2 regions of the Prochlorococcus marinus str. MIT 9313 genome follow, and region 2 is predicted to be linked to the other one. Evidence: predicted binding sites of a transcription regulator. Region 2 holds the regulator's gene; the other holds the start of a gene.
What was found. Region 2 encodes NtcA, which controls nitrogen genes in cyanobacteria. Its sites were predicted from a motif close to GTANCNNNNGNTAC; they were not measured.

Region 1: a site for NtcA is predicted at 2,224-2,237, ahead of AKG35_RS11955 (anthranilate phosphoribosyltransferase family protein). Genes of this name have one in related genera too.

The regions. Positions count from the first base shown of each region.
Region 1 covers NC_005071.1:2,366,856-2,382,957, forward strand. The annotation lists gene AKG35_RS11940 (hypothetical protein) at 1-108, shown strand, start outside; gene AKG35_RS11945 (formate/nitrite transporter family protein) at 176-1,066, shown strand; gene AKG35_RS11950 (hypothetical protein) at 1,079-1,801, shown strand; gene AKG35_RS11955 (anthranilate phosphoribosyltransferase family protein) at 2,251-3,357, shown strand; gene AKG35_RS11960 (GNAT family N-acetyltransferase) at 3,350-3,835, opposite strand; gene AKG35_RS11965 (tetracycline resistance MFS efflux pump) at 3,857-5,164, shown strand; gene ppk1 (polyphosphate kinase 1) at 5,207-7,345, shown strand; gene AKG35_RS11975 (RpoD/SigA family RNA polymerase sigma factor) at 7,554-8,588, shown strand; gene AKG35_RS11980 (diacylglycerol/polyprenol kinase family protein) at 8,645-9,250, shown strand; gene AKG35_RS11985 (3-deoxy-7-phosphoheptulonate synthase) at 9,258-10,325, opposite strand; gene acnB (bifunctional aconitate hydratase 2/2-methylisocitrate dehydratase) at 10,472-13,096, shown strand; gene AKG35_RS11995 (ClC family H(+)/Cl(-) exchange transporter) at 13,080-14,438, shown strand; gene AKG35_RS12000 (B12-binding domain-containing radical SAM protein) at 14,897-16,102, shown strand, end outside.
Region 2 covers NC_005071.1:1,930,962-1,947,063, reverse strand. The annotation lists gene AKG35_RS09855 (DUF3769 domain-containing protein) at 1-176, opposite strand, end outside; gene AKG35_RS12470 (photosystem II reaction center protein I) at 282-401, opposite strand; gene AKG35_RS09850 (alpha-mannosidase) at 465-3,479, shown strand; gene psbN (photosystem II reaction center protein PsbN) at 3,488-3,631, opposite strand; gene psbH (photosystem II reaction center phosphoprotein PsbH) at 3,719-3,907, shown strand; gene AKG35_RS09835 (TatA/E family twin arginine-targeting protein translocase) at 3,942-4,217, shown strand; gene pth (aminoacyl-tRNA hydrolase) at 4,225-4,845, shown strand; gene AKG35_RS09825 (DUF3146 family protein) at 4,845-5,102, shown strand; gene AKG35_RS09820 (resolvase) at 5,086-5,517, opposite strand; gene AKG35_RS09815 (DUF3084 domain-containing protein) at 5,514-6,719, opposite strand; gene ntcA (global nitrogen regulator NtcA) at 6,785-7,519, opposite strand; gene rph (ribonuclease PH) at 7,594-8,328, opposite strand; gene AKG35_RS09800 (cob(I)yrinic acid a,c-diamide adenosyltransferase) at 8,470-9,084, shown strand; gene dcd (dCTP deaminase) at 9,084-9,677, shown strand; gene AKG35_RS13035 (hypothetical protein) at 9,774-9,947, shown strand; gene AKG35_RS09790 (hypothetical protein) at 9,960-10,352, shown strand; gene AKG35_RS09785 (thioredoxin family protein) at 10,959-11,525, opposite strand; gene AKG35_RS09780 (hypothetical protein) at 11,642-12,136, shown strand; gene AKG35_RS09775 (lytic transglycosylase domain-containing protein) at 12,101-14,134, opposite strand; gene AKG35_RS09770 (hypothetical protein) at 14,223-14,405, opposite strand; gene glmM (phosphoglucosamine mutase) at 14,468-15,874, shown strand; gene AKG35_RS09760 (N-acetylglucosamine kinase) at 15,855-16,102, opposite strand, start outside.

The DNA of each region.
Region 1 (16,102 bases), 440 kb from region 2:
CGCTTTGTCAACTGGTTAAGCAACAGCGGTCACGACAAGCCTGCAATCAATCAAAAAGAAGGTGGCCAAGATGTCTTCTCACGCCTGATGAACCGAATCAGCGGCTGAAACCCTTAATTCCTTCCTTCAACACCCCACCCCAACGAGAACTGCCATGGATGTGAACACATCCCAAATGGACTACGTCCTGCCCAATGAACTCGTCGACGGCATGATTACTGCCGGCGGAAAAAAATCCAGTGTCAGCATTAAAAATCTGCTGGTACGTGGTTTCTATTCAGGAGCGATTCTTGGCCTAGCCACCTGCTTAGCCATCACCGTAGGAGTCCAGTCTGGAATGCCATTTCTAGGCTCCGTTCTCTTCCCCTTTGGGTTTGCCAGCATCGTGCTCTTCGGCATGGAGCTAGTCACAGGCAACTTCGCCTTATTGCCAATGGCAACCTGGGCAGGGAAAAGCACATGGCAAGCAACCTTCCGCAACTGGATATGGGTTTGGATTGGCAATTTCATCGGCTGTGCATTGGTGGCTCTATTACTCGCCACAAGCCTGACCAGCGCAGGCACAGTTGAGCCACTTGCGGCAGCCGATGGGGGCAAAGGTTGGGCCGTGATTGCCGCCAAGATCATGGCACTCAATAAGGCCAATGTCGTGGCCAAATATCAAGACCTAGGCAGCACTGGTTTCTTCCTCGCGTTCCTACGCGGCATGATTGCCAACTGGCTGGTTTGTCTTGGGGTCACGATGGCCTTGGTAAGCAAGAGCGTTCCAGGAAAGATCCTGGCCTGCTGGCTGCCGATCACAGCATTCCAAACCATGGGAATGGAGCACATCGTGGTGAACATGTTCCTGCACACCGCCGGACCCATGCTTGGTTCAGGAGTTTCTTTTGGCCAGGTAATCGTTTGGAACTTCATTCCAGTCACCCTCGGCAACATCATTGGCGGGATGGTGTTTATCGGCATGCTCTTCTACAGCACCCATCGCACCCAAATGAGCAACGTACTGCCGACGGTTCACGATGAGAAGCTGGAACGTGAACTCGCCGCCGAACTAGGCGCACGCTGATCTAGAACATTCATGAGCTTCGATGAAGCCGTTCTCTGGGAACGTCTCAATAAAGTAGGCAAGGCTCCTCTAGAACCAGACTGGCTGGGGAATGTTTACTGCCCCAGCCTTTCTGCTGATCTACGTAAAGCCTTAGCCGAAAGACTGGGCTTGCTTGGTAATGATGGCTGGGGAATATTAAAAACCCTGCTTAAGCAACATGGTAAGCAGTCTGAACTCATCCATGCAGCGGGCCTCTGCCATCAACCTGAGGCTCGAGACTGGCTCATCCAACAACTTGGTGATCAAGAAGAACTGGAGCTCGAGGTACTACAAGCAATGGCTTGCTGGGGAGCAATCGTGCCAACTTTGCTGATAAAAAGGATTTTCAGAGAACCTTCCCAAGCAATGCGCATGGCTGGTCTGGAGTTGTTGAACTTCAAGGCATACCAACTCAGCGATGACGAGCTGCTGAACCTCCTTGACGACCTCCTCAACGACATACGCGATCCAGTGGTGTTAAGCACCATTCGAATTCTGCAACGACGCGATGGTGTCGACATCAGCAACCGCATTGCCGAAGTGGCAAGAAAAGGTTCCGAAGCGACAACACGAGCAGCATTACTAGCCCTGGGCTGCATCGGCACATCCAGCAGTCAATCAAACCTGTTCAAGCTCAGCCAAAGTCTGCCGACTGATCTCCATCGAGACCTAGCCAAAAAACAACTTGCTCAGCAATACAGATCATGGCAATAAATCCATAGCCAACTGATACGCCAATATGGGTTATTGAATCAAAAAGAGGATGATGGCAATAAATGAAAACTGCAATCCAAGCAAAAGCAATCGTATCTGATGATTCATTTCATTGACACCAATCAACTACTGAAAAGCAGAACTACGGTGCCACAAAAAGCACTCTTACTGTTAGATGAATCTTCTATGCAAGATGCATGCCGAACCCTTGCAATCAAAAGCCCAATAATCAAATAAAAAATAGCATAAAACTAGTCTCAACGTTGATCAATACCCCAGCGTAAAAAACTTTGCAGATTCGAACCTTGCACTTAAAAATATAACTACGCTGAAATGCAAACAGCCTCGCTTTATCGTTGAAGTGATTCCTAAAGCCCAACAGAGCCAATTAAACCTATGCCAAGCAGACATGTCACAAGGATGTCTTAATCGCTACTCCACGCAGCTACATGACTACAGAAAGATCCAATGAGTTCCGGCAATCAATCGTGACCACATGCCCCGAATTATCCGGCCGTGAACGCTTCAAAGCCCACCTCAGGAAGGTGGGAAGTGGAGAGCAAACCAGTCGTGGCATGAGCCGTGAAGAATCGGCTGATGCCTTGCATCTCATCCTTACAGCCCAAGCCAGCCCTGCTCAAATTGGCGCCTTCCTCATCGCCCATCGCATTCGTCGACCCGAGCCCCAGGAACTCGCCGGCATGCTCGATACATACAGAGTGCTTGGACCCAAACTGAAATCAGCCAATGGCCAGAAACGACCCATTTGCTTTGGCATGCCATTCGACGGCCGCAAGCGAACAGCCCCGATTTATCCGCTCACAGCACTGGTCCTACTCAACGCTGGTCAACCCGTCGTCTTGCAAGGGGGGCAGCGTATGCCAATCAAATATGGCGTCACCACAGAAGAGTTATTCAAAGCCTTAGGGCTACAACTCCAAGGCCTATCAATAGCAAACCTAGAAGCTGGCTTTCAACAACATGGTCTGGCACTGATTTACCAGCCAGATCACTTCCCGCTAGCCGAAAGCTTGATCAGTTATCGCGACGACATCGGCAAGCGACCGCCTGTGGCCAGTTTGGAGCTGCTTTGGACAGCACATCAAGGAAAGCATTTGCTCGTCAGCGGCTTCGTGCATCCCCCCACAGAAGAGCGGGCCTGGAAAGCCCTTGCGCTAGCAGGTGAAACAAATCTCGTGACTGTGAAAGGGCTCGAAGGAAGCACAGACCTTCCCATCAGTCGAGCTTGCATCACATCCCGAGTTCAAAATGGCAAGCCAGAACGACTCATCCTCCACCCCCGTAACCATGGCTGCTTTAGCCAAGACGTTGAGTGGAGCAACCTGACGGAGTGGAGCGAGCAGGCAATGGAAGCTCTGCACAATCGCGGGCCATTAAGTCAGCCCCTCCTCTGGAATGCTGGTACCTACCTATGGTTAGCTGGCCTAGCCGACAACCTCGATGAAGGTATCGCTCATGCTGAAAAGTGTCTGCAATCAGGCTTAGCCCAAACCACGCTTGAGCAGCTCATTGCTTGGAGAGAAACCATCATTTGAAGCGAGCCTGTAGGTTTTTCGCCATGCGATAACGATCGAAACTCACACCTCCGATCTGAATCACTTCCTTAGACATTTCAATCCAGCCCCACTTCAACAGCAAAGGGTGACTACACAAACTGGCTTCCGTCACCAAGATTAGCTCTCCTTCCTGCAAGGCTTCAGCTTCTACCTGTTCAAGCAACGCAGTGGCATGGCCACAACGAGCAGACCGGCCCCGGCAATACAGCAACGCCAAACGATCAGAGGGATAACGAAGAGCGAAAGCCTCAACCTCGTCGTTCTCAAGACTCAACCAACCTCGTCCTTCAATCAGTGGCCGATCCAGAACTCCTGGTAACCAAGCCAAGGCTGCCCAAGCACTGATCTGAACAGGGGAATACAAGCCTCCCCCTTGAGATTCAATCGCATCGGCATAAATCTCCCTGACAACAAAATGATCAGTTTTTGTAAGGGGTCTTAAGCGGCGACAAGTCACAAGAGCCTGCCATTTAGATCAATGGCGTCAAGTCTCTATGGGATCGTGACATTCATCCTGACTCATTCCCAATTGCGCCGACCACAGATTCCCATCTTTCTCTGTGCCTTTGTCACTCTGTTGAACGATCGCCTAGGTGAAACCCTCTTACTGCCATTACTTCCATACCTCCCAGGACGCTTCACAGACAGCGGCACAATCCTGGGGCTACTTGGAGGTACTTATGCATTGGCTCAATTCGTCGTGGCTCCCCTAATTGGAGCTCTCAGTGATCGTTTTGGCCGCAAACCAATTTTAACCGCTTGCGTTGCTGGCTCAGTAGTAGGCCTTGGCTTATTCGCTATCACAGTATGGATTGACTGGAACATACTTCCAGCCGCTTGGATCGGCATTGTTCCCCTGATCCTTCTCTTCTCAGCAAGAATCATCGATGGCGTTAGCGGTGGAACAGCAAGTAGCGCCACAGCAGTGCTTGCCGACATCTCAACACCTGAGAGCCGAGCAAAGGCATTCGGCCTGATTGGCGTTGCATTCGGCCTCGGGTTCATCTTGGGCCCTTATATCGGTGGCCGCTTAGCAGAGATCAATATTGCTCTACCCGGGATAGCCGCCACAGCCTTCGCCGTCGCGAACCTGCTTCTTGTGATCTATATCCTTCCCGAAACACACCCGCCAGCAGCTCGCAATTCCCTACCAAGCAAAAGACAACTCAACCCGATCACCCAGCTAGCACAGATCTTTGCCAATCCATTAGTAAGCCGCCTTTGTTTCGCCTTCTTCCTGTTCTTCATGGCATTCAACGGTTTCACAGCTGTGCTGGTGCTTTACCTGAAGCAAGCCTTTTCATGGACAGTCGGTTTAGCGGGCCTGACCTTTGCAGTTGTAGGCGTGATCGCAATGGTGGTTCAAGGGCTGCTCATCGGTCCACTGGTTAAATCCTTCGGCGAATGGCGGCTCACCATTGCTGGCGTTGGCTTCGTCATTGCAGGCTGTCTGCTATTGCCCATGGCCAGTCAGCAGAATTCGATTTCTGTTGTATTCACTGCCGTATCGGTACTAGCCCTTGGCACAGGTCTAGTAGTGCCATGCTTGAGAGCCCTCGTCTCGAGACGCCTCGACAACGCAGGCCAAGGGGCAGTACTCGGTAGCCTTCAAGGCCTGCAGAGTCTAGGGACCTTCCTTGGGGCAGCGGCTGCAGGATTCGCCTACGACCAAATAGGCCCTCGCAGTCCCTTCTGGCTGGCCATCCTCGTACTAACGGGAGTTGTTGCCCTTGTTGCAGGAGGCCCACCTGCAAGCACAAGTAACACAACAATCAAACAATCATGATTGCTACTTTGCCTGGATAGTGGATCAACAAACTGGCATTCAATGAGTAATCCAGCAGTAGCTTCGGAGCACTACATCAACCGAGAGCTCAGCTGGATCTCCTTCAACGAAAGGGTCCTTGCTCAGGCACTGGATACGCGCACCCCGCTGCTGGAACAAGCCAAGTTCAGTGCCATCTTCAGCAACAACCTCGACGAATTCTTCATGGTTCGCGTGGCCTCCCTCAAAGCACAAGTGGAAGCCGGCATTACCAAAACCAGCGCAGACGGTCTAACCCCTCTTCAGCAGCTCCTCACGATCCGAGATCACCTTGTTCCTCTCATCGAGCAACAACAAGATCACTACCGTAAACACCTCAAAAACCAGCTAGTCGAGCATGGTGTTCACCTACTCGACTATGAGCAACTCAATCCAAAAGAACGCCTCTGGATTGACAATTATTTCCAAACAGCCATTTTCCCGGTGCTGACACCACTAGCCGTGGATCAAGCCCATCCCTTCCCTTTCGTTAGCAATCTCAGCCTCAACATTGCGACCCTGATCCTCGATCCGGAAACAGGCCAACAACAATTCGCCCGGGTCAAGATTCCACAAAAAACGATCCCTCGGTTTGTAGAGATACCTCCTGATCTAAGTGGCATCAATCCCAAACCAGTTCACACAGCAGTTCCATTGGAGCAAGTGGTGGCCTTCAACCTCAAATTGCTCTTCCCCGGGATGAAGATTGAAGAGCACTACTTCTTCCGAGTCACCCGCGATGCCGACCTTGAACTCAGGGACCTAGAAGCCGACGATCTCATGAGCGCCATGGAACAAGGCCTGCATAAGCGGCGGATGGGCGGAGAAGTGGTGAGACTCGAAGTGACAAACGAAATGCCCCAGAGAGTCGTTGAGATGCTGATTGAAGGTATGGCTGTTGAAGAAAAAGACCTTTATCGCATCGAGGGACTACTAGGCCTCGATGATCTATTCGGTCTCATGCGTTTACCTCTGGAACAACTCAAAGACCAACCCCACATTGGCCTGACCGCCAAAGTTCTCTCCCGCAGCCAGCGCAGAATGCTTGAAGACGAATCAATCAAAGAAGAAGAATTCAAAAGCATCTTCTCGGTGATTCGCCGCAAAGACATTCTCCTTCACCACCCATACGAACTGTTCGCGACCTCTGTAGAGGAATTCATCAATCAGGCAGCAGACGATCCCCTAGTCATGGGAATCAAGATCACGCTCTATCGGACATCTAAGGATTCCCCAATCATTGCGGCCCTGATTCGTGCAGCCGAACACGGAAAGCAGGTCATGGCTCTGGTTGAACTCAAGGCACGCTTCGATGAAGGCAACAATATTCAATGGGCCCGTCATCTAGAACGATCTGGCGTTCACGTTGTCTATGGCGTTTTAGGACTAAAAACCCACACAAAAACCATCTTGGTCGTTCGCAAAGAAAAAGAGCGCCTACGCAGCTACGTGCACATCGGCACAGGGAACTACAACTCGAAGACATCACGTCTCTATACCGATCTTGGTCTGCTCTCTGCAAGACCGGAACTCAGCCAAGATCTAGTCGAGCTATTCAATTATCTCACTGGCTTTTCAAAGCAACAAAGCTTCCGTCGACTGCTGGTGGCACCTGTCACCCTACGCAAGGGAATGGAATCACTCATCCTCCGCGAAATCGAACACGCCCGCGAAGGTAGAGGCGGACACATCCGCGCCAAGATGAATGCTCTGGTGGATCCAGCCATCATTAGCCTGCTCTACGAAGCTTCCCAAGTTGGAGTTCGTATCGAACTGATCATCCGCGGTATGTGCTGTCTCTACCCAGGACGAAAAGGATTCAGCGAAAACATCAGCGTGATCAGCATCATCGGCCGGTTCCTGGAACACTCCCGTATCTTCTGGTTTGCCAATGACAACAACCCAGAGGTTTATATCGGCAGCGCAGACTTGATGCCTCGAAACCTAGACAGACGCGTGGAAGCCATTACTCCAATTGAAGAACCAGAGCAAAAGGAACACCTAGAGCGACTGCTGAACCTCTACCTAAACGACAACCGCGAAGCATGGGATATGCAGAGCGATGGCAGCTTTTTACAGCGCCAACCCAATCCCAATAGTGAAGAACATCGTGCACAGCAACAGCTGATCAACCTTTGGCAACAAGGCATCCCAGCAGCGTGAAACTCGATGCCTCACGAGACCATAACTGTGAGAAAGTACTCTTTGCTACCTAAAAAGGAATAATCAGCATGCAAAACAGTTTTTTTACTTAGAAGCGACCAATCAACTGATCGCTCTCATGGGCTAACAAAAACTTTTTGCTTCAACCAAGTTTCTAAGCTCTATGAGTGCTACATTCCGCGCAAATCTAATTTAGGAGGCCAGGGTGATGGGGATCCCTCTGGAATCTGCGAAGGGTGCTTCACTCACGCCTTCGTCAGAAGTTGTATTACCGTCTACATCTAAGCAACGTTCAGAAACAGCGAATCGAGCTGGCCGTAACGGGCAAGCATCCCGTAATCAAAATCGCCAAGGTGGACGTTTGGGTACTGATGCGATCGGGTTCTACCTGAGCAGCATTGGACGCGTGCCTTTGCTGACCGCAGCTGAGGAAATTGAGCTTGCCCACCATGTGCAAGCGATGAAGGAATTGCTGGAGTTACCAGAGCAAGACCAAACGCCACGACAACGCCACAAAATTCGCATGGGCAAACGCGCCCGTGACCGCATGATGTCAGCCAACCTCCGGCTCGTGGTAAGCGTTGCCAAAAAATATCAAAATCAGGGCCTTGAACTCCTTGACCTAGTCCAAGAAGGAGCCATTGGTCTCGAACGTGCTGTCGACAAGTTCGATCCAGCCATGGGTTATAAGTTCTCCACCTACGCCTATTGGTGGATTCGTCAAGGGATGACCAGGGCCATCGACAACAGTGCCCGCACCATCCGTCTACCCATCCACATCAGCGAAAAACTCTCCAAGATGCGACGCATCTCAAGAGAGCTTTCCCATCGCTTCGGCCGTCAACCAAATCGATTGGAGTTAGCCCATGCCATGGGTATTCAACCCCAAGACCTTGAGGATCTCATCGCTCAAAGCGCTCCTTGCGCATCCCTCGATGCCCATGCCCGCGGAGAAGAAGACCGCAGCACCCTAGGTGAACTGATCCCCGACCCCGATGGGGCCGAACCAATGGAAGGCCTAGATCGCAGCATCCAAAAGGAACACCTAGGAGGTTGGCTATCTCAGCTCAATGAACGTGAACAGAAAATCCTGCGCTTGCGCTTCGGTCTAGATGGTGAAGAACCACTGACCCTCGCTGAAATCGGGCGGCAAATCAGCGTCTCACGAGAACGCGTACGACAGTTGGAGGCCAAAGCCATTCTCAAGCTACGGATGATGACCAACCATCAACAAGCTGCATGAAATAAGTCTTGGGGTATATCAACTCTCTGGTTGCCATTGCATGCTGGATAGCTTTTGTGCTTTCAGCTGCTGTGGTTTGCAGGGTCCGCTGGCCTAACCAACGAGAACTAAGTCGCAAGATCGTTCACATCGGTACTGGCCCAGTGATCCCTTTGGCCTGGTGGCTCGGGATCCCATCGGATTGGGCGATCCCAATGGCAATTCTCATTACCATTGGGATCCTCATCAACCACCGCTGGCGCTTACTACCAGCTATTGAAGACGTCAATCGACATAGCTACGGCACAGTGGCATACGCTCTAACAATCACCCTGTTGCTAATTTTCTTCTGGCCAGAAAATGCTGCAGCGGTCTGCTCCGGAGTGCTTGTGATGGCTTTCGGCGATGGGTTAGCTGGCCTCATCGGTCGCAAAGTACGCTCACCCAATTGGTTGATATGGGGTCAACGCAAATCAATCGCAGGCACTCTTACCATGGCTGTGATAACCCTCATCATTCTGTTCACTCTAAGCCTGCTCATTGACGCTAGCTTCCATCCCCTACGCATCTTCGCCGTCACAGGCCTTGCCGTTGGACTAGAGCAACTAAGTCGCTGGGGTATCGACAACCTCACTGTGCCGATAGGAGTTGCAGTCGCCTGGTCATGGATGACAGCAATCTAAAGGCTGATCAAGTTATTGGTGACAACGTCACTGAAGCCACTGCAGCCGCCAAATCCTCAAGGAGAGTTGCCGTTGTCTCTATATCGATACAAGCATCCGTAATGCTTTGACCATAGACAAGAGTAGAGAGGTCTTCAGGCAACTTCTGATTGCCCTCGACAAGATGACTTTCCAACATCACACCCATGAGATGGGTTGATCCTTGGCGTACCTGAGTAGCAACAGCCTGAAGCACCTCTGACTGTCGCCGAAAATCTTTCTTCGAATTGTCATGGCTGCAATCCACCATCAACCGATCAACCAAGCCAGCCTTCACTAATTCTTTTGCAACCTCTTCCACCGCTTCGGGATGGTAATTGGTACAGCCATTACCTCCCCGCAACACGAGATGGCCATCAGGGTTTCCAGTGGTATGCACAATCGAAGCCTGACCCTGCCGATTGATCCCAAGAAAATGATGCGGTCTAGATGCTGCCTGCATCGCATGGATCGCAATCTTGGCACTGCCATCGGTACCGTTTTTGTAACCGACGGGCATTGACAATCCAGAAGCCATCTCCCGATGGGTCTGACTCTCAGTGGTTCTGGCTCCAATCGCCGTCCAACTGATCAAATCAGCGATGTATTGAGGCACAACCGGATCCAGCAATTCAGTGGCCGTCGGCATACCCTCGCGAGCAAGGTCGAGCAACAACGACCGCGCACGCCTCAAGCCAGTGTTGATGTCATAGGAACCATCGAGATGGGGATCATTGATGAGACCTTTCCAGCCAACTGTGGTGCGAGGTTTTTCGAAATAGACCCGCAAAACCACCTCCAACTGGGCGGCATATCGCTGTCGCAATGGCTCCAACTGACGGGCATAGTCCCTTGCAGAGGCAATGTCATGAACCGAGCAGGGACCAACAATCACCAGCAAGCGGGGATCCTCACCACGCAGAATTGCCTGGATGCGCTTACGAGTATCTGCAACGGTTTTGAGAGCCACTAGATCAAGGGGCAGCTCCTGATGAAGCAAGAGCGGCGACACCAAGGGCCGCGTATCCACCACATGCAAGTCGGAAGTGGTGGTCATTTCGCCAGAATTCATGACAACCCAGGCTAGGAAACCAGCAAGGTGGCAGCATCCGGTAATTGCATTTCAATATCGATCTGCTTCCAGGATGGATCGACGGCAAATAACAATAGAAGGGCCATAACCGCTGCCGAGGAATCACCCCAATGCTGAGTGCTTATCGCCAGCTCGCCGCCGAACGTGACGCCCAGGGCATCCCCCCCCTGCCCCTCACTGCCGAGCAAACCCAAGCACTCACCTTACTTTTACAGAATCCACCAGCAGGAGACAGCTCTGAACTGCTTTACCTGCTGCGTGAGCGCATCCCCCCAGGAGTAGATGAAGCTGCCTACGTGAAAGCAACCTGGCTGAGTGCTATCGCCCAGGGAAACAGCAAGAGCCCACTCATTACTCCCTTAGAAGCCACAAAACTGCTAGGCACGATGATTGGGGGGTACAACGTTGCAGCTCTGATTGAGCTGCTTCAACACAATGACCACGAGCTAGCTGAATGCGCCGCTACAGGTCTGAGTCGCACCCTGCTCGTCTACGACGCTGTCCATGACGTTATCGAGCTAGCTGAAACCAATCGCTTCGCCAAAAAAGTTGTAGACAGCTGGGCCGCCGCTGAATGGTTCACCTCAAAACCAATCTTAGCCAAAGAGATCACAGTCACAGTCTTCAAAGTTGATGGTGAAACCAATACCGACGATCTATCCCCCGCCACCCATGCCACCACCCGACCAGACATCCCCCTGCATGCTCTGGCCATGCTGGAAACACGGGATCCCAATGCCCTTGCCACGATCATCAGCCTGAAGGCAAAAGGCCATCCCATTGCCTACGTGGGCGATGTAGTGGGTACGGGCAGTTCTCGTAAATCAGCAATCAATTCGGTGCTTTGGCACATAGGAGCCGATATCCCTTACGTACCCAACAAGCGATCCGGCGGCGTCATCCTTGGCGGCAAAATCGCTCCCATTTTCTTCAACACAGCGGAAGACTCCGGTGCCCTACCAATCGAATGTGATGTCAGTCAGCTGCAAAGTGGCGATGTGATCACCATCCGTCCACATGCCGGCACCATCGAACGGGCTTTCGGAGAAGACAAGGCAGGCGAAATCGTGGCTCACTTCAAGCTCAAACCAATCACCATCAGCGACGAAGTGCGCGCGGGTGGGCGTATCTCCCTACTGATCGGCAGAGCACTAACCGACAAAGTGCGTTCTCAATTTGGACTGTCAACATCCGATCTATTCGTCCGCCCAGGAGACACTCCTGAAACGGGCAAGGGGTATACCCAGGCCCAAAAAATCGTTGGTCTTGCTTGTGGTCTCGAAGGAATACGACCTGGGACCAGTTGCGAACCGCTGATGACAACTGTAGGCAGCCAAGACACAACTGGACCAATGACTCGGGACGAAATGAAGGAGCTCGCCTGCCTGGGATTTGCAGCAGATCTGGTCATGCAAAGCTTCTGCCACACCGCTGCCTACCCGAAGCCTGTAGATCTACAAACCCAGAAAGAACTTCCCGATTTCTTCGCCCAACGTGGTGGAGTAGCACTTCATCCAGGCGATGGGATCATCCACAGCTGGCTGAACCGCATGCTTCTGCCAGACACAGTGGGAACAGGCGGCGATAGCCACACTCGTTTCCCCTTAGGCATTTCTTTCCCCGGAGGTTCTGGCGTGGTGGCTTTTGCCGCAGCCATCGGTGCCATGCCCCTAGACATGCCGGAATCTGTACTGGTTCGTTTCAGCGGCTCACTACAGAGCGGCATCACACTGCGTGACGTCGTCAATGCGATCCCCTTGATCGCGATTCAAGAAGGTCTACTCAGCGTGGAAAAAGCCAAAAAGCTCAATGTCTTTAGCGGCAAAATCATGGAAATCGAAGGATTACCTGATCTGAAGCTGGAGCAAGCCTTTGAACTAACCGATGCCACTGCTGAACGTTCCTGCGCTGGCTGCACGATCAAACTGTCTGAATCAACGGTTGCTGAATACCTTCGCAGCAATATCGCATTGCTAAAAAACATGATTGCCCGCGGTTATCAGGATGCTCGCACCCTGGCAAGACGCATCAAAGCCATGGAAGCTTGGCTGGCAAAGCCAGAATTGATTAGCGCTGATCAAAACGCAGAGTATGCCGAAATCATCAATATCAATCTCGACGAACTCAAAGAACCCGTACTGGCCTGTCCCAACGATCCCGACAATGTAAAACTACTCAGTGAGGTTGCAAACAATCCAGTGCAGGAAGTCTTTATCGGCTCCTGTATGACCAACATCGGCCACTACAGAGCTGCGGCAAAAATTCTTGAAGGGTCTGGAACCAGCAAAGCTCGCCTATGGGTTTGCCCACCAACAAGAATGGATGAAGCCATGCTTCAAGAAGAGGGTTACTACAAAATCTTCGAAGCGGCAGGGAGCCGAATGGAAATGCCTGGTTGTTCATTATGTATGGGCAATCAAGCACGCGTGGAAGACAACACAACCGTTTTCTCCACAAGCACTCGAAACTTCAACAATCGACTAGGCCAAGGAGCCCAGGTCTATTTAGGCAGTGCTGAGTTGGCAGCAGTATGTGCATTATTAGGCAGAATCCCTACACCAAAAGAATATCTTTCGATCGCAACAGAAAAAATCGATCCCCTCTCATCTGAGCTTTATCGCTATCTAAATTTCAACCAGATTGATGGCTTTGCAGATCAAGGGCGCGTGGTAAATAAAGACATACAAGCAGAAGTTCTTGCAGAGTTTTCACCCACCAATGGCCATGCCGAATGATCTAAACCGGCAACAAAATCTGATCCAGTCCAGTCGCAGCATCCGCAAACTCTTAGAGCAGCGCTGGTTTGTGGTTGTGCTCGCTCTGATGCTTACGGGCCTTGGAGCTGCCCTCACAGGAGTGCTTTTCAAAGCTGGTATCTATAGCCTCGCCAAGTGGCGATTCCAGCTTCTTGAACTTCTTCCGCCATGGATCGTTCTACCAGCCCTTGGTGCCACAGGAGGCTTGGTTTCTGGGTTGCTTGTTTCCCGTCTAGCCCCCTCTGCGAGCGGTTCAGGGGTGAGCCACATCATGGCGTTTTTACGCCATCGATCCGTACCAATGGGCTTGAGGGTTGGGATGGTCAAGCTAGTCGCAGGAGTTATCGCCATCGGCAGTGGTTTTCCACTTGGTCCAGAAGGACCAGCAGTGCAAATGGGAGGCTCTGTCGCTTGGAAATTTGCTCAGTGGTTAAAGGCACCAATCGCCTTTCGCCGAGTCATTGTCGCTGCTGGAGGTGGGGCAGGTCTAGCCGCTATTTTCAGTGCGCCAATTGGAGGCTTTGTTTATGTAATTGAAGAGCTACTTCATTCTGCAAAACCTGCAGTCTTGCTGCTGGTGGTTGTCACCACCTTCTGGGCTGATACTTGGGCAGATGTGTTCGGATTTCTAGGACTAAGTCCATCAGCTGGAAGTCTTAGCAAAGGCGTGGGCTTTCAACTGGAACGTGAATACACACCCCTAGTGCACTTTCTACCAATCGACCTGGGCTACCTAATCGCCCTTGGTTTGGTCACTGGAGTCTTGGCGGAGTTTTACTGCCGCTACGTCCTAGCGATGCAACGCAAAGGTAAAACCTGGTTCGGCAATCGACTCGTTTTAAGGATGGTGCTCAGTGGTGGTGTACTCGGAGGGGTTTATGCAGCTCTTCCTGAGAGCTTTAGGAATTTGGACAACCTCCAAGATCTGGTCGGTGGAGGAGAAGCTGGTCCTCTGATGGCTCTCAGCACCTTCGTCGTGCTGTTTTTCACTACCGGGCTAGCAGCTGCCTCAGGAGCACCAGGAGGCTTATTTGTTCCGATGCTGACCCTAGGAGGAGCAATCGGCCTGGCCTGTGGAGACTGGGCACAAATGCTGACTGGCCATGCACCCAGTACCTTCATTTTTGCAGGGATGGGAGCGTTCGTAGCCAGCTGCTCACGCACACCGATCACGGCCATGTTTTTGGCCTTCGCACTAACAAAAGATTTGCTAATCCTCAAACCAATACTAGTGACATGCCTAGCGAGCTTTCTCGTCGCTCGCCTCTTTAATGAACACTCAATTTATGAAAGACAAATCACAATGGAATGCAAAGAGTAACCAATCGAAAAAAGTAATCTACTACTTATAATATCTAAATAAACTGGACAATTTGCAGACAGCCCATATTATTTGAATTCTCATAATCTCCATCATAAGACCCGCAAATATCCGCTCCTGAACTTAGGAGGTCAGTCAATATTGTCATCAAATATCACAATAACCTAGATCCCTAAGAGGCAGGTAGTCATCGAAATTATTATTCCATCAATATAAAGTGAAGCAAGAAATTTGCCAAAGACAGCTGACAGATCAAAACATATAATCAAGCAAGATCAATCAACTCAATGATGAGGCGCTGATTCCTTAACCATTGATTTATTGACGTACATCAAATCATTTCGCACCCGATGCCAATAGGCTCTTCAGGATGAACTGATGTTGCCAAGGTTGACCTCCTGAACAAGGAAACGCTCCTATTCACCCCCGCCGTTCCCGAACCTGGAGCGCTCCGAACCGTGCTGGCGTTCCCAAGCACATACAGCATTGGGATTACCAGCCTGGGATATCAAGTCATCTGGGCCACCCTCGCTAAACGTGAAGACATCGATGTAAGGCGGTTATTTACCGATCAAGGGGACATCCCCCATCGCACATGCGACCTGTTCGGACTCTCCCTGAGCTGGGAACTGGATGGTCCGGTATTACTGGATCTACTTGAGCAACAACGCATCCCGCTATGGAGTCATCAACGCGGAGAAAACAACCCGATTGTTTTTGGTGGTGGTCCTGTACTCACAGCTAACCCCGAACCCCTAGCTCCATTTTTCGATGTGGTTTTGTTGGGAGACGGGGAAGAACTTTTACCAGCCTTCATCGATAGGCTCCAACAAGTGAAACAGTTGCCGCGAACTGATCGCCTGCGAGCTCTGGCAAAGATTCCAGGTGTCTATGTACCAAGGTTCTATGAACCCATCTACGACGCTGACGACAGCCTGCTGACAGTAAAGCCCGTCGAATCCGACTTACCCCACTCAATCGCGAAGCAAACCTGGCGCGGCAACACCCTCACTCATTCCACAGTGATCACGCCAGATGCTGCCTGGCCAAACATCCATATGGTTGAGGTGGTCCGCAGCTGCCCAGAACTTTGCCGATTCTGTCTTGCCAGCTATCTCACACTGCCCTTCCGCAGTCCATCCTTAGACGATGGACTCATCCCTGCCATTGAGAAAGGACTCACCGCCACCAAGAGACTTGGACTACTAGGCGCTTCTGTTACCCAACACCCTCAATTTGGTGAGCTACTGCAATGGTTAGACAAAGATCGCTTCAACGACATCCACCTCAGCGTTAGCTCTGTACGGGCAGCCACAGTAAACTCAGAATTGACCAGGATCCTGAACCGCCGCGGCAGTAAATCACTCACAATTGCCATCGAAAGCGGCAGCGAGCGCATTCGCGCAATGATCAATAAAAAGCTTGCTAAAGAAGAAATTTTTGCGGCTGCCAAATATGCGTTTGAAGGCGGCCTCCGTGGCCTGAAGCTCTACGGCATGGTTGGACTGCCTACCGAAGAAGACTCCGATATAGACGACACGAGCAATCTGTTACTGAACCTCAAAAAAACAACCCCAGGCTTACGCCTCACTCTGGGAGTCAGCACCTTTGTCCCTAAGGCTCATACTCCCTTTCAATGGCACGGGATCAACCGTAAAGCGGAA
Region 2 (16,102 bases):
TGAAGGCCTGCTGATTGCCTCAACTGCCCCCCTGATCTTGCGATAGGAGCCGTTTGGGTGGGCGAGGAGGTGACTTCTTTGTATGAGTTGCTTGACTGAGAATTTGCTTCAGCAGGGATTAACCCTGTCGCAAGAAAGAGCCCAATGAGAAGGGTTGGGGGACTGTTCGCCGCCAATAGGCTTCAGCTGGGTCAGCTGATCTTCCCATAATTGATGGAAGATATGAGCAGGCCTCAGTCCAGTGTGTTGCGTGACCCGAGAAGTTTCGCTTGCAAAGGCTTTTAGTCTTCGAGATCCTTACGGGCTGGTGTCCTCGAAGGATCGCTGGCCAAGAAGCCGAAGACGAAAACCGCAATAAAGAAGAAGACGACCGAGTAAACGGAGAGCTTGAGGGCGAGCATGGAGAGACCGTTCAGCTTCTAGTACATCGATGACATCTTATGGGGCATAGAGGGCACTTAGGGATGGAGGAGCAGCTTCAAGCCCGACGATTGGCGTGGATTGAAACTTTTCGAAGTCGCTCTCGGTGGGATCTCAAGCCAGGTTGGTATCGCGTAGGGGATCGTGATCGGTGGTCTCTGCTTCAAGATGATTGGGCTCAAATCCATCGACCCGACTGGGTTGCAAGGGGTTTATTGGTCTGGCCTCGAGGCGGAGTATGGCTGCAATTGCAGCAGGAGATCCTTTGTCCGGAAGATTGGAGACAAGCTCAAGCAAGTTCTTTGCGGCTGGTCTTGGGTTGGTGGGCTGATCAGATGCGGCTGTGGGTGGATGGTGTGTTGGTGCATGAGGGGGATCTGTTCGATACCACTTGTCGGTGGAGCCTTCCTGAATCGATCCCTTGGGAGCGACCTCTAACACTCTTGCTGGAGTTGAGGAGTCCTATTCATGACGATGGCGCGTTGATCAACAGTGAGTTGGTGCTGGAACCCAGGGCCGGTGCAGTGGATCTAGATCAGGTTCTGCTGCCTGAAGCGCTGGCGCTCTATTTAGAGGTGGGAGAGGTGTTGCCGGAGGCTTGGCTTGAGCTGGATCCGCACAGTCAGGAGGCAACCGTGGCTGTCGAACAGCAACTACGCAATGCAGCGCAGCCGCCGGGGCTGATCCATTGGATCGGCCATGCCCATCTTGATTTGGCCTGGCTGTGGTCAGTGGCTGACACTTGGCAGGCGGCAGAGCGCACGTTCCGCTCTGTGCTGCACCTGATGCAGCGATTTCCTGATTTCCATTTCAGCCACTCCTCGCCAGCTCTCTATCAGTGGGTTGAACATCACCGTCCAACTCTTTTTGCTGCGCTTCAGGATGCAAGTCGGGCAGGTCGTTGGGAGCCGATCAATGGCCCTTGGGTCGAGACTGATTGTGTGCTGGTGAGCACTGCTTCGCTTTGGCGACAGTTCACGCTTGGACAGCAGTACAGCCGATCAGCATTTCCGGAGTGGTCTCATCAGTTGGCCTGGCTTCCAGACAGCTTTGGCTTTGCCGCTGGTTTGCCAGCGGTAGCTACCCAGACAGGAATCCGTTGGTTCTGCACCCATAAACTGGCCTGGAATGCCAGTAATCCCTTCCCGCATCGACTGTTTCGTTGGTGCAGTCGTGGCCAGGCTGAGGTGCTAGCGCTGATGCTTCCGCCAATTGGCACTGATGGGAATCCGATGGCCATGCTTCGCGAGCAGCGGTCTTGGCAGGCGTCTACCGCTGTTGAAGAGGCTTTGTGGGTTCCGGGAGTTGGCGACCATGGAGGTGGCCCCACTGCAGAAATGCTAGAGCAGCTGCAGCTTTGGGAGGATCATCCTCAGGCTTTGCCCCAGAGGCCGGGCACAGTAAGGGCTTACCTTGTGACGCTTGAAGCTCATGCTGAGACTTTGCCGGTGTGGCGTGATGAGCTCTATTTGGAGCTTCATCGCGGTTGTGCGACGACCCGTCCCGATCAGAAGCGTCAAAACCGTCACCTTGAAAGGCTTTTGAGGGAAGCCGACCTGGCTATAGCTTTGCTGGCTTGCCAGCTTGGCGATAGGGCTGACGTTCCTGGAACCTCTGCATCTTCATTGCCAGATTGGCGGCCTTTGCTCTTTCAGCAATTTCACGACATCCTTCCAGGCACATCGATTCCTGAAGTGTTTGAGCAGGCTGTGCCGGTCTGGCGATCGTCATGTCGTGAATCAAGGCGGAGCCGCGATCAGCATCTGCAGCAGCTTTTTCGCAGTGGGGTGTCCTGCTCCGATCGATGCGATTCAGAGTCTTCGGGTGGGTGCTGGGTCTGGATGGGTCTACAGCCACTACAGCGTTGGTCGCCTGTGCTGAGATTGCCACGAGATCAATGGGGCAGCGCCGGTAGGCAGCTTCCATGCCAAGAGGCCAAGGGAGGCGGAACCTGGGTGCAGTTGCCTGTGCAGCAAGGGGTGACAGCCGTTCCGCTTCAGCGTTGTGTCAGTAAGGCCTTAGATGTTGTTGATGGCTTACCTGTTCGTGGGGTTGTGCAGATTCAGTCCCTTGACCAAGGCGGTTGGCGGATTAGTAATGGCCTTTTGCAAGCTGATTTTGGTGCCGAAGGCTTGCAGCAACTTTGGGATCGGAACGGGACACCTCAGTTGGCAGGACCTCTGATCTGGGGGCTTTTTCGCGATAGTGGCGAATTTTGGGACGCCTGGGATCTGGCGGCAGATTATCGCCAGCATCCATTGGCTCTGAACTGGAATAGTTCGATGGAGCTGGTGGAGCGCGGACCTCTTGTAGCGCGCTTGGTCTTGCGAGGTTGGGCTGGGAGCAGTGCTCTGCGCCTTGATGTGCAGCTGAGAGCTGATTGCCCCTGGCTCGAGCTGCGTCTAGGCGTGGATTGGCGTCAAAGTCATGAGCTACTGCGTTTGGAGGTTCCCCTGGCTTGCTCAGCGGTGAGATGGGCGGCGGATACCAGCGGTGGAGTCATTGAACGGCCTGCTGACGCTATGACGGCTAGGGAAAAAGCACGTTGGGAGGTCCCTGTGATCTCCTGGTTGGCGAGCGAGTCGGCGGCGCCGGGCGGTGGCCTTGCGGTGTTATTGGATGGGCCTCAGGGCGTTCATGTGTGCCCAGACAGGCTTGGTGTTTCTCTGCTTAGAGGGGCTACCTGGCCAGATCCCTCGGCTGATCGGGGTTGGCATCGTCAGCGATTAGCACTGATGCCTGTTCCCGATGGTTGGAGTCGGGAGGCTGTGCCTCAGGCAGCGTTGGCTTTTCGAGAGCCGGGCTGGTTGGGGCCTTCTGATCTCAAGGTGTCATGGTCAGGATTGCCGTCGCTGCCTTCAAAGCTGATTCCATTGGCTGTGACGTATGCCGAATTAAGGCAGCTGAAGCTCAGCGTGCTTAATGCCGGTGCAACACGCCAGTCTTGGGCCGTAGGGAAGACTTGGCGGGTTGGTAGCGCTCACGAGTCCTGTCTCGGCGAAGCGGTAGAGCTGAAGCCTGGAGAGTTGGCTGAACTATTGCTTGAGCGTGTCGATTGATGTGATCGTCAGTCTTCGTGTTCTTCAAAGGGGTCTTCGAGTTCTTTTGAGGGAGGACCAAAAGCTGTGTAGAGCCCGTATCCGGTCAGCCCGAAGGTGATGGTGACCATGGCAATGAGCAGGGAGTAGGTCTCGGAGGAGGAGTTTTCCATCACATCTCTCGACAGGATTAGTCCGTATGCGGACTATGACCATTACAGTAGGCATGCTTAATCACCATCCGAGACCGAAGCTCCGTTATGGCTCAAAGCACCCGTCTGGGAAATCTGATCAAATCTCTACCCGGCTACGCCCCTGGCAAGGTAGTGCCAGGTTGGGGCACTACCCCAGTGATGGCTGGGATCGGCTTCATGTTGCTGATTTTCCTGGTGACCATCTTGCAGATCTACAACCAGTCGCTTCTTCTCCAAAGCATCAGCTTTGAATAGATTGTCCTCGGCTCTGCTGGGCTGAGGCTCGCCTATGAATGTGTTCGGCATCGGTCTCCCCGAGATGGCGGTTATCGGCGCCATAGCCCTGCTTGTCTTTGGACCTAAACGACTTCCAGAGTTTGGTCGCACGCTTGGTAAAACCTTGAAAGGTTTTCAGGCAGCCTCAAAGGAATTCGAGCGTGAGATTCATAAAACGATGGCAGAACCTGAGTCCATCGAACAGGCTGCGACGGAAGAGTCCATGCAGCAAGACACCAATGCAATAGGTGAAACCCCTCAGGAGGCTAAAAACCCTCCCGCTAGCTGAGAGTGGTATGAGGCCGGGTCGTTTACGTCTATTGGTAGGCCTAGGTAATCCAGGCTCAAAGTATGTCGGTACCCGTCACAACATCGGCTTCATGGCCCTCGATAAGTTGGCTGCGCAGAAGTCAGTCAGTTTCAGGCCGCAAACAAAGTTCCATGGACTGATGGCGGAAGTGGCGGTTGGCTCAGAGAGGGTTCGATTGCTGATGCCTCAAACTTATATGAATGAAAGCGGTCGGGCGATTCGTGCAGCCATCGATTGGTTTGGCTTGGAGGTTGATCAGTTGCTGGTGCTTGTAGATGACATGGATTTGTCTTTGGGTCGACTGCGGCTTCGCGCCCAGGGAAGTGCAGGAGGTCACAATGGTTTGCGCAGCGCGATTCAACATCTGGGGACTCAGGATTTTTGTCGTCTGCGGATCGGGATCGGTGCTCCAGGTTGTACCTCTGAGGAACGAAGAGCTCGAACCGTCTCGCATGTGCTCGGGGTGTTTAGTCGGCAGGAGAGCCTCCTAGTCGATCAAGTGCTTGATGAGGTGCTGATGGGTTTGGATCTGATTCAGTGCCTTGGGTTGGAACGGGCAGGTAATCGTCTCAATGCTTTTCAACCGGAGGGTTGTTCTGCCTGCTGATGAGTCATTTGCCTGTCACCACGGCTCGCCTCTGTGTACACCGCCAAAGCTTTGCCGACCAACGCTTGGATGGGGAGGTCTCCGCTGGGGGGTTTCAGTGGCAGTTCAGCTGGGCTTTCGATCGGGGTGAACTGAAAGTGGAACCCTCTCTTGGGCGAGCACTGATTGAGGATGCTTTATTGCGCTTCCTCGTTAAGGCTGACTACCACCTTGAGCCTGGTGGGGATTATATGTTCACTGTTAGGGCCCGATTCTGAAGTTGGGTGGTCCGGCCCAAAGGAGTTGTTGCCCGAGGTGGTCTTCAAGCAACACCATTGCGGCTATGGCGTCTAGATGATGGGGAGGCAGGATCATTCCTCGGGGTAGCCAGCGGCGCCAGTTGCTTGGGGGCCATAGCTCCCAATAGCGATGGCGGGCGCGCAGTGTGCTCCCACGTTCTTCGACCACATGCAATGGGGCAATGTGCCGCAGAAGGTTTTGCCAGTATTCACTGCTGGTGCCGTTGCCGATCAAGATGCCTGCTAAGGGTGCTTGGTTTTGCCAATGCATGATGAGGTCGAGCACAGCGGCTGCGGCCACCACTTTCCCCTCAAGCACAGCATTTGTTGCTGTATCGGCAAGAACTAATCCACATTTATTGCGACCAGGATCTACGGCCACAAGCCTTGTCATGGTTTGTCTTCGGCAATCTTTGTCCAAGGACCACCCACGGGCTGCAGGACAACTGCTACCGGATCGGCTGTATCGCTGTTGCGGAGTGCCACGGCTTCTAGCTCAATCCGCTCTTGAGAACGGTTCAGTAATGCCTTGCCGAGCCGGTTCATCTCACTGCCATCGAACTGCAGTCCGGAACTGAGGGATCCGCGTCTTTTTACCTCTGCCAGAGTTGATGCAAGCAGGAGGCTAAGTCGGTTGCGCACGGTTTCGCTGCTCTTCTCGTTTTGGTCAAGAGTCGTTCGTGCGAGAACTTCGCCTTGTCGGACGATGTTGATATTTTGGCGAGCATCCGGGAAGGCATACACCACGTTCTCACCACGCAACACGTTTGCGGCAGAGCGCACATAGACCACCCAGGTGCCTGGCTTTCGGATGATCTGTTCGATGCGGTTGATGTCGGTGCGTGGCACGAGCAGGATCTGTCGATTGGCTTCTTCACCGGGACGTACGCGTCGAAAAGCCTCCAGGTTTGCTTCCTGAAGTAGGCGGTCGATGACGGCTTTCGCCTGGCTGGGGTTATCGAGCCGCAGGGTGGCTGCAGCAAGTTGCTGCCCACTGCTCAGCACAACATCCCCTCGACGTAAGGCAATGAGGTTGGTCTCGAGCTGCTTCAGTTCTTTTTCAGCCGCGCTAATCCTGCTGCGAACATTGGCTAGTTCAACTTCCGTTCGGCGGATGTCGGCATCTTTTTTGGAAATGTCGCGACTGAGACGAGCTCGTTCCGCCTCGAGCTGTTGTCTTTGTTTTTGTAGTGGTGCGAGTTCGTTGCGAAGGGCGGTAGCTCGCTTTTTGGCTTGCTTCAGTTCATTCTGAACCTGATTGCTGTCCGACCTGGCCTGCTTGAGATCCAGCTCGGCATTGAACTGGGCCGACCGACTTGAATTGAGGGCATCACGGCTTTGTTGGAGTTTGGCCTGAAGGTCATCCAGTTCAAAAAGTCCTACTCGCAGTTGTCGACTGACCAGCAGCATCAGTCCTAGGGACAGGGCGCTAATTAGGCTGCCAGTGAGAACGGTGATGAAGACGGCTGTCCTTCGCGGTCTGAGATTGAACAGGCTCAGCCTTGCTTTGCCTACACGGCTGCCAAGTCGATCGCCAAGGGTGGAGAGCACACCACCGAGGACGAGTAGGGAGAGGATCAGCAGCCAGCCGGTCACGACAATGGGCGGGTGGGATCAGGAATAGTGTCAACCCGTTTCACCATCCTGGACTGGGACGGGGATCAGTTGAATTTTTTAGCAAGGGCAATCGGATCAAGAACGGTGATTTTCTTGCGATCGATTTGCACTAGACCTGAATTGCGCAGGTCTCCCAACAGGCGAGTAATGGTGACGCGAGTGGAGCCGATTGCTTCAGCGATGGACTGATGTGAGAGGCGCAGGTCAATGGTGATTCCTTGTTCCCCTGGAACCCCGAAATCCCGGCAGAGGACTAGCAGGAAACTCACAAGCCTTGATGACATGTCGCGGTGAGTGAGGGTCTCGATCATGGTCTCGGTTTGCAAGATCCGACTTGAGAGACCCTGCAGCAGAAGTAACCCCACGCTGGTGTCGTTTTCGATCGCTTGGCGAACTGAGGTGGCTGGCGCTGTGATCATTTCGACTCGGGTGAAGGCTACGGAGTGATAAAAACGGTCCGAGCGATGGCCTGTGAGTAGAGAGAGCACTCCAAATAGGCTGTTTTCACGCAGCAATGCCACGGTGATCTCTTCACCAGATTCATAGACCCGAGATAGCCGAACCGCGCCGCGTCGAATGAGATAAACCTTTTCGGCAGGATCGCCAGGAAAGAAGATGGTTTTGGAACGCTCCACCATTTCGTTGCTGGCGCCATCCAGTTCACGGATGACTTCCAGCAGGGTTTTCTGGGGTGGAGCAGGCGAGTTGGCCATACTTCCTGACCCTTGAACATAGGGTTGCTGGGCGTAACGGCTGAAGCCGCGGATGACGCCGGCCATGGCTGCGCAGCAAACGGCAGAAATATGAAGTTAGGGAGTGGACCTCCACTACCATGTAGCAATGGTGACGGTTTTTAGTCTTCTTGCATTAATGCCGAGCGTTGGAAGGCTTGTAGATGTTGCAGGCCGGGTTCTGCCAGATTCAGCAAGTCGTTGAGTTGATTCCGGCTGAATGGAGCCCCTTCAGCGGTGCCCTGCAGCTCCAATAGGTGCCCATTGGAGCCCATTACCACGTTTAGATCCACATCAGCCCTGGAGTCTTCGCTGTAGTCGAGGTCGAGAAGGGGATAACTCTCCACTAAACCAACGGATACTGCAGCAACTTGCTCGATGACGGGTTGATGCGTGAGCAGCCCTTGTTCCAGCAAGCGATCGCAGCCTCGTTTTAAGGCAATCCAAGCGCCGGTGATGGAGGCTGTACGTGTGCCGGCATCGGCCTGAATGACGTCACAATCAATTCGCAGGGTGGTTTCCCCAAGAGCGGCCATGTCGATCACGGCGCGCAGGCTGCGGCCAATGAGGCGTTGAATTTCTTGAGTGCGTCCGGAAAGCTTGAGCAGTTCACGGTTCTGTCTTTGCGGGGTAGACCCAGGCAGAAGGCGGTACTCGGCGCTGAGCCAGCCTTTGCCTTGGCCTTTGCGCCAGCGGGGTACACCTTCTTCAACGCAAACACTGCAGAGCACTGAGGTGCGACCAGTGCGGATGATTAACGAACTGAGGGCAAAGCCCATTGGATCCCATGTGATCTGAAGGGGCCGCATCACGTCAGCAAGGCGGCCGTCAGCACGTGGCTGGGGGGATGTGAGCATCGTGCCGTTGGTGGTTGAGATGAACTGAGCCTGGCAGAAACAGGTGCTTTTACACCATGGATAGTGTCAAGAGCCTTGTTAAGCAGCTTTCCACCGCTACATTTGATTTCTGCTGGTTTTGTCGGGGCGATTGAGACTTTTATGACAGCCAGCCTGAGCCCTAGTCATCGCTCCGTGGATCCGTGCATGACGGACCATCGCTCGCAGGAGAGTGATGGGAGTCGGTCTTTGGCAGTAGTTGCTGATAGGCGTTTGCTGCATCTGGTAGCTCCTGAAGGGCAGCTTCAGGTTTATACAGCCCCCTATCGAGGCAGTTTTTCTGTTGTCTTGAGTCAGGCGTTAAGAGCGGCTGGGCTGGGAAGTCGTGTATTGGTGGCTCAGTTCCTCAAGGGAGGAGTAGACCAAGGCCCAGATGGGCGTGTGCGCCTATGTGGGCGACTTGAGTGGCTGCGCCCGGCGGTTCCTGGCTGTCTATCTGAGCCTGCTTCAAGGCTTGCCGTTGACTCCAGCGCGCCTGAGGCCGTGGAGGCCATTTGGCATGAATGTCGGGATCGCATCATGGCGAGTGATTTGGATCAAATGGTGTTGGATGAGGTTGGTCTGGCGATTGCTCTTGGTTATCTCGATGAAGCTGATGTGTTATCAACTCTGGAACAGCGCCCCGGCTCGATGGATGTCATCTTGACTGGCTCAGTCATGCCATCGATCCTGATGGCAATGGCTGATCAGGTCACTGAGTTGCGTCGTGGTTTCTAATGCTTAAAAACGATCGTTGGATCACCGAACAGGCCGCAGCAGGGATGCTTGAACCCTTTCAAGCCGGACTGATTCGACATCTTGATCCTGAGCAGCATCAACGGCCTGTACTCAGCTTTGGCTGTTCTTCCTTTGGTTATGACCTAAGGCTCTCTGCGAAGGAGTTTTTGATCTTTCGCCATGTACCAGGCACGGTGATGAATCCGAAGCGATTTAATCCTGCAAATCTCGAATCCACCCCTTTGCATCAGGACGAGGATGGCGAGTATTTCATCCTGCCGGCTCATTCTTATGGTCTCGGTGTGGCGCTGGAGAAGATGAAGGTCCCATCAAATATCACTGTCATTTGCCTAGGTAAGAGTACCTATGCCCGCCTTGGTATTATCGTTAATACAACTCCCGCCGAAGCCAGTTGGGAAGGGCATCTCACGCTTGAATTCAGCAATAGTTCTGGAGCTGATTGCCGTATCTATGCCAATGAAGGCATTTGTCAGCTTCTTTTCTTCGAGGGTGATCCCTGCGATACCACCTACAGCGATCGCCAGGGTAAATATCAACATCAGCCAGAACGCGTCACTCTCGCCAGGATTTGAACGAAAAAGATCTGTTGAATGCATGTCTGCTCTCAACAGATCTTTTTGATTTTGTAGACATTGATAGAGTGAAGCTACTGATCTCATCCCCCACGTATGTCAGACAAGCAGCCAAAATCCGCACCTCCTGAGGTGGAAGTTAATACCTCAGGTGATTATCTTGGTGGATGGGGACAGTTTGGCAACTCTTTTGTCTTTTGGGTGAGTGCTGTCGTTCTCGCTGCTTGTGTAGGAGTTTTGGCGTTCAGTATTAGCCTGCTTCAAGGTTAAAGATGAGATTTTTTGAAACTTAATTCTATGAGACGGACTTCTTTGCTGTTCAGGTTTTCTGCGGGCTTTGAAATTCTTGGTGGGATTTTTGCTCTTGTTCTGCCTGTTAAATTTTGTTCACTACTTTTTGGTTATACGCTAGTCACTGAACTGGTAGGTATTGCAAGATTATTTGCATTGGCAATCATTGCTCTTGGCTGGGCGTGCTGGGAAGTTTCCAGCCATGCGCCGATGCAAAATCCGAGAAGATCTCTTTGTTATTATAATATTGCTGTTGGCCTTTTGTTAGCGTCTATTGGTGTGAGTCAAGATTTAACTGGTGTTCTTTTGTGGCCAGGAGTATTTATTCATCTTGCAATAGGGATTTTGCTTTTGCCTGGCCTTACAAAACTAGAGATTTCCTAGCCAAGGGAATTGATTCTATTGATTTGGTTAAATGCCTAAATAGCTTATTCGCAAATTAGGCCGAGATATAAGAAGAATTTAGCTAGACAAGCAAACCTGCGATTGTTTAGAGATTGGGATATTGGGCCTAATCAGCTTTTAGAGCTAAGTTCAACAAGGTGTCTAAAGATCGCCTCAGCTGTTTAACTTATTGACCTTTCCTGTTGGCTTGCCGCATTCAGTCACTGTCTGCGAAGGAGAGCTGTCAAGCTGGAGTGTCTCTTGTGGCATTGGTGTTACTTCCAGTGAGAAACTGGGGTCGGCTAGCTAGGGAGCAGTGGTCATTCATCTAGTCTATTGGAGAGAATTTGTTAGCGATAAAACTACTGATAAGGAATAAGAAAGCACTTTAATTACTTCACTGAAGTAAGATTTATTTTCGCGTTATGGTCGATAGGCTGCTTGCGATACCTTGTTCTAGCCTTATGCGACTAGAGCTTTGGTCGCTGGACAATATTGATATTCTTCTTGATCTATTTAGTCGATATAATTATATTAGTTGATGGCTCAAGAGCTTCTGCGATGGCTCGTCATGTTATCGATATTTGCTTATTGACTGCTTTTAGATTAGCCATGGCTCATTGGCCTAATAGCCTCTAAATCGTTTTGCTTCTCTGTTCGTTCTTGTGATGCATTCAGGTTGCTGATAGCGCCTACACCGGCGAAGTTTGGTAGTGGTTGGTTTTGAATCAGAGCATCAGTTAATTGCTGTAGTTGTTCTTGAGTGCGTGCACCCAGTGAGAGACCCTGCAGTTTGCCTTTGTTATCAAAGAAGTTCAGCTGGGGAATGCCGTTGACGTCGTAGCGATCGACAAGGTCTTGCCAGCGGGGGTTGTCGACGTTTACCAGCACAACGTCGAGCTGGTCTTCCCTGTCACGTTCCGTTTTGAGCATGGCTGGGGCCATTTCACGACAGGCTTGACACCAATCAGCATAAAATTCGATCACGGTCGGTCGACCATTGGTGAGTGCGACATCTGGGTCGAGGGAGCGCCGTGCCAGTTGTTCGAGCGGTGCCTCAGCATTGAGGCCGCCCCGCAGCAGGAAAAGAACGACTGCTAATCCCAATGCTGTGAATAGCAGGATCAACCTTTGGCCTTGGCCGAGAGTGGAAGACGGGGAACTTCCGGTCATGATGGGCAAGATTCTCGATGCACTTTGGCAGGTCTGTTTTGTTGTTGTTGCTCGCTTCAATGGGCTAACTGGTCAGAAGTGAAGCGTCTTTTCACCATTCGTTGAGGCTGATGCAGATGCTGCGTCTCCTCGTTGTGCCCTTTCGTGCCCCCTCGTTGCTGTTGCTCTTTGGGGTGGCGGTCGTTATGGGCAACCATTGGTCGTTGCTTCAGTCTGAGCAGATAGACAGCCTCGGTATTGATGTTGAGCTCTTCTGGGTTGTTGAGCTCCTTCAGGCGGTCGTGTTGGTCGTGATTTGCACGATGCCGGATCTGATCTTGCGTCAGGTTTCCTTGCTGATGGCTGCCAGTCGTGCAATCAGTTTGCTGGTGGTTTTGTTGTTGGTGATCACCGCTGGCCTGTACCTACTGCACCTGAGCCTGCTTGCGGATGTTCTCATCCTTGCTTCTGCGATATTGCTTGCGCGCTTGGATCTCACTCGCATTCGTGTGGTTCCACCACCGGTTGTGATGGCGATTGCTCTGGGGTTGATTTTGCTTGGCGGGATATGGATTGGCCAGCAGATCTCTATGCCTTTACATCTCAGTCTCGCAAAGCTTTTTGCTGGATAGGCCTAAATAGCTCCAGAGGTTGCCGAGAACTTTTTTTGTATACAGGCGTGTCTCTGGGTAAGGGATTCGTTCTACCCAGAGCTCAGGGTCCGCAGCCAGTTCTGGGGTTAGCCAGTCGGCTACTGCAGCGGGCCCTGCGTTGTAACTGCCCACTGCCAGCCATGGATTGCCTTGCCATTGCTTCAGCAGCATTGCTAGGTAACGGGCCCCAAGTTCAATATTGGTTTCAGGAGTGGACAGCACTTGCTTGTTCAGAGGGCTATCGCTGAGTTCTGCCGCTGTTTCCGGCATCAGTTGCATCAGCCCTATTGCGCCTACTGGAGACTCCACGCCTGGCGAGAAGCGTGATTCTTGCTTTGCTATGGCCAGCAATAGTTCAGCTCGGACGTCACTGCGGTGACTCGCTTTTTTGATCTCAGGCCAAAAGCGATATGGATGTTGGCTGTGATGGAGCAGTTGGCGTGTGTGGCAGTCCTCTCCTACGAGTCGCAGGCTTGTTCGCCAGAGCTGACTTAGCCCCGTCCAGTTATCGCCGACGGCCATCCTGAGCCGCCCTTCCACCATCCTGGTGTTGGGATCATGTTGTGCGCGATCGACTTCAACCCTCAGAGTCCGCCACGTTTCCCAGGCCTCCATTGCGAGACCAAGTCGCCAGAGTTCGTCTACAAGCTTTTCTCCACTGCCTAGTGGGGTCCAGGATGGGAGCTCAGGGTTCGCAATTGATACGGGTTGCCCTTGCAGTGCAGGAAGATCAGCTCGACCAAGGCGTGCCTGGGCGCGCCAGGTGTAGTACCCATTGGGATGGGATCGGAGCAGCTTTTCCCAGATCTGGGTGGCCTCTCGATTGCGACCCTGTTTGGAGGCAGTGAATCCGATCCAGAACTGTTGCCTAGCGGCGAGGGGCTCCGGCAATTTTTGGCTTGGGATGCTTTCGAGAATCGATTGGGCCTTGTTCCATTGCTCTTTCAGCAGAGCGTCTCGGCTCAGATCCCATTGCAGTTGCCAGCTAGCAGGACTATCAGGCCAGCGTTGAAACACCTCGTCTGCTTGGATCCCATTTTCGAGGCGTACGCGGGCTGCCGCCACGCTGGGGGAACGATCAGCAAGGGCAGGCGGCAAGGACTTCAGCAGAGTCGCCTTCGGATGAAGAGGTTCACTGAGCAGGCTCACCGCTTCAAGGCTTTCAGCAGCCTTTGGATCATCTTGAGCCAGCTTCAAGAGCAGAGATTCGCCCTGGAGTTGTTCCTCCTTATTGCCTCGTAGCAGTGTCTGGCCAATGGCTAGGGCTGCTGCAGGATCAGGGGGTTGTTCTTGTAGGCAGCTCAGGGCTGTTCTGCCGTCGCCTAGTTGTGCAAGACCAAGGGCTAGTTCTTGTCGCTCTTGGTTTGAATGTCCGTTCCTTGCCGGAGCGCTGCAGGCGCTGCGTAGGACTTCTGCGGCACCTGGCCAGAAGACCCCCCAACGCGTGAGATGAATGGCTCTTTGATGGCGACTGTTGCTGGTATCCAGTTCAATTGCGCTGGCTAGTGCCGCTGGATGAGCAGGATGTTGCTGAAGGAGTTGCTGACGCAGTTCAGGGTTATGGCGCCCGAGGCTGTAATACGCATCAGCAGCCGTCGTCGTGTTTGGAAAACGTTTCAGCAGGCTTTGCCAAAGATGATTGGCCTTTGATTTTTCCCCAAGACGCTCGGCTGTTTGGGCTTGCAGCTTGAGGGCAACGGCTGCTAAGGGGCTGTTCCCCCAGCCTTGGCCGGCCAACAGCCTCTGATGCCTAAGGGTTGATCCTTTTGTCTTGCTCACGAGCAGCAATGAGGCATCTCGGCGTTGCTGGGGATCGATTGACCAGCGATAGGCCTGCCAGAGCTCTGTTTGCGACATTCTTGGCGTAAGTCGCTTGAGCTGTGGTTTTAAAAGGGCTTGCCCAGCGAGGCTTGCCGCCAAGCTGAGTAGGGCTGTACCTCCGAGTAGAGGGAATCCGCGAAAGGGGCTCGCGATCACGCCAGAGCAGAAACTGTTGGCATTCTGTGGTGATGAAGTTCAGTTGTGTGATGCAGTCTTCGCAAGGATTGATGCCGCTTGCTCAGGCTCACCGCTCTGAGTGTGCATCCGTTGCGGAAGCGGCATGATTCGTTGAGGGATTGTGCTGGCTTTGGCCCATGCCGTTGTGGCCTTGATGGATTGTGGCTTTGGTTGTGGTTTGAAGCGTGCCTGAACCCGTTACTTGGCTCTGGGCTCCCATGCTTTTGGCGTTGAGACTGTCTTCGATCATGTCCCCTCTCGCTTGAGTCTCAGGCGCATGCCCTTTAACCTTCAATCCACTTTTGAGACCTGATGGTCTTTGCTGCTCTTGACCCCTTAGGTGTTCCCCTCGGGACGGCCCAGGCCAGCTTCGGCACAGATGGCATTCGCGGTCGGGTCGGAACGTTGCTGACGCCTGCGTTTATTTTGCAGGTGGGCTACTGGTGTGGTCAGGTGTTGCCTGATCAAGGCCCGGTGTTGATCGGGATGGATTCCCGTAGCAGTGGGGCCATGGTGGCCTCGGCATTAACGGCTGGTTTAACCGCTGCAGGGCGGGAAGTGTGGACCTTGGGCTTATGTCCCACCCCAGCTGTGCCTGGATTAATTCGCAAGCTTGGTGCTGCAGGCGGTTTGATGGTTTCAGCAAGTCATAACCCACCTGAAGACAATGGCATCAAGGTGTTTGGGGCCGATGGTGCCAAATTAAGCCCAGCAAAGCAGGGTCTCATCGAAGCGGGGCTTCGCGGCGAGGCCATTGGTGACAAAGGTCGACCAACGATCACGAGTTGCGGCCCTGCTTATCAGCGCAACGAGCTTCTTAGCCACTATCGCGATGCCCTGCTTGCCTCAGTGCTGCATCAACGCCTGGATGGCGTGCCCATTGTGCTTGATCTCTGCTGGGGAGCGGCAACAGCCTGTGGTGCTGAGGTGTTTGCGGCCCTTGGGGCTGATCTCACTGTGTTGCATGGTGAACCGGATGGCAGGCGCATCAATGTCGGTTGTGGTTCTACCCAGCTCGAGCCGTTGCGTCGAGCTGTGATTGAGCGCGGCGCGATCATGGGCTTTGCCTTTGATGGGGATGCTGATCGGATGCTGGCTTTGGATGGACACGGTCGCGTCGTCGATGGTGACCATGTGCTCTACCTCTGGGGATCAGACCTTCAGGATCGGCAGGCTTTACCTCAACAAAGGCTTGTGGCCACGGTGATGTCGAATCTCGGATTTGAGAGGGCTTGGCAGCAAAGAGGTGGGGTTCTTGAACGCACGCCGGTAGGTGATCAGCATGTCTATGCCGCCATGGTGGAGAGCAATGCTGCTTTAGGTGGTGAACAGTCTGGCCATATCCTTTCAGCAGCTCATGGCCTTTGTGGTGATGGTGTGCTCACTGCTTTGCAGCTTGCCACTCTCTGTCATGGCAGGGGGCTGAGTCTTGGTGAGTGGTTGGATCAGAGTTTCCAGGCGTTCCCACAAAAGTTGGTCAATGTGCGCGTTCCTGATTTGGAACGACGTATGGGTTGGCAGCATTGTGAGCCTCTGCAGGAGGCGGTCTTGGCGGCAGAAGCAGCCATGGGTGAAGATGGCCGAGTCTTGGTAAGGGCGAGTGGAACGGAGCCGTTGTTAAGAGTGATGATTGAAGCGGCGGATTCTGCTGCCGTGGAGTTCTGGACAGCACAGTTGGCCGACCTTGCCGAGCAACACCTCAATCGGGGTTGCGTTTGAGTTGGCGAAGTGCAAGCTGCAGAGCACCATCCAGAGCATCCCCCTGGCCTTTGATCCAGCTTGCAGTAGGCAGTCGCTTGGCAATGGCTTGCTCGATCAGCTCGCGAAAGGGTTGTAGATGTTCAAAGGCTCCGCCGTTGCCACAGATCTTGGGAGCCGATAACTCAAGGCTTTGGGCAACTCCTGCGATCGCTTCGGCGATGCAGTGGGCTGATTGTTCAAGGATTG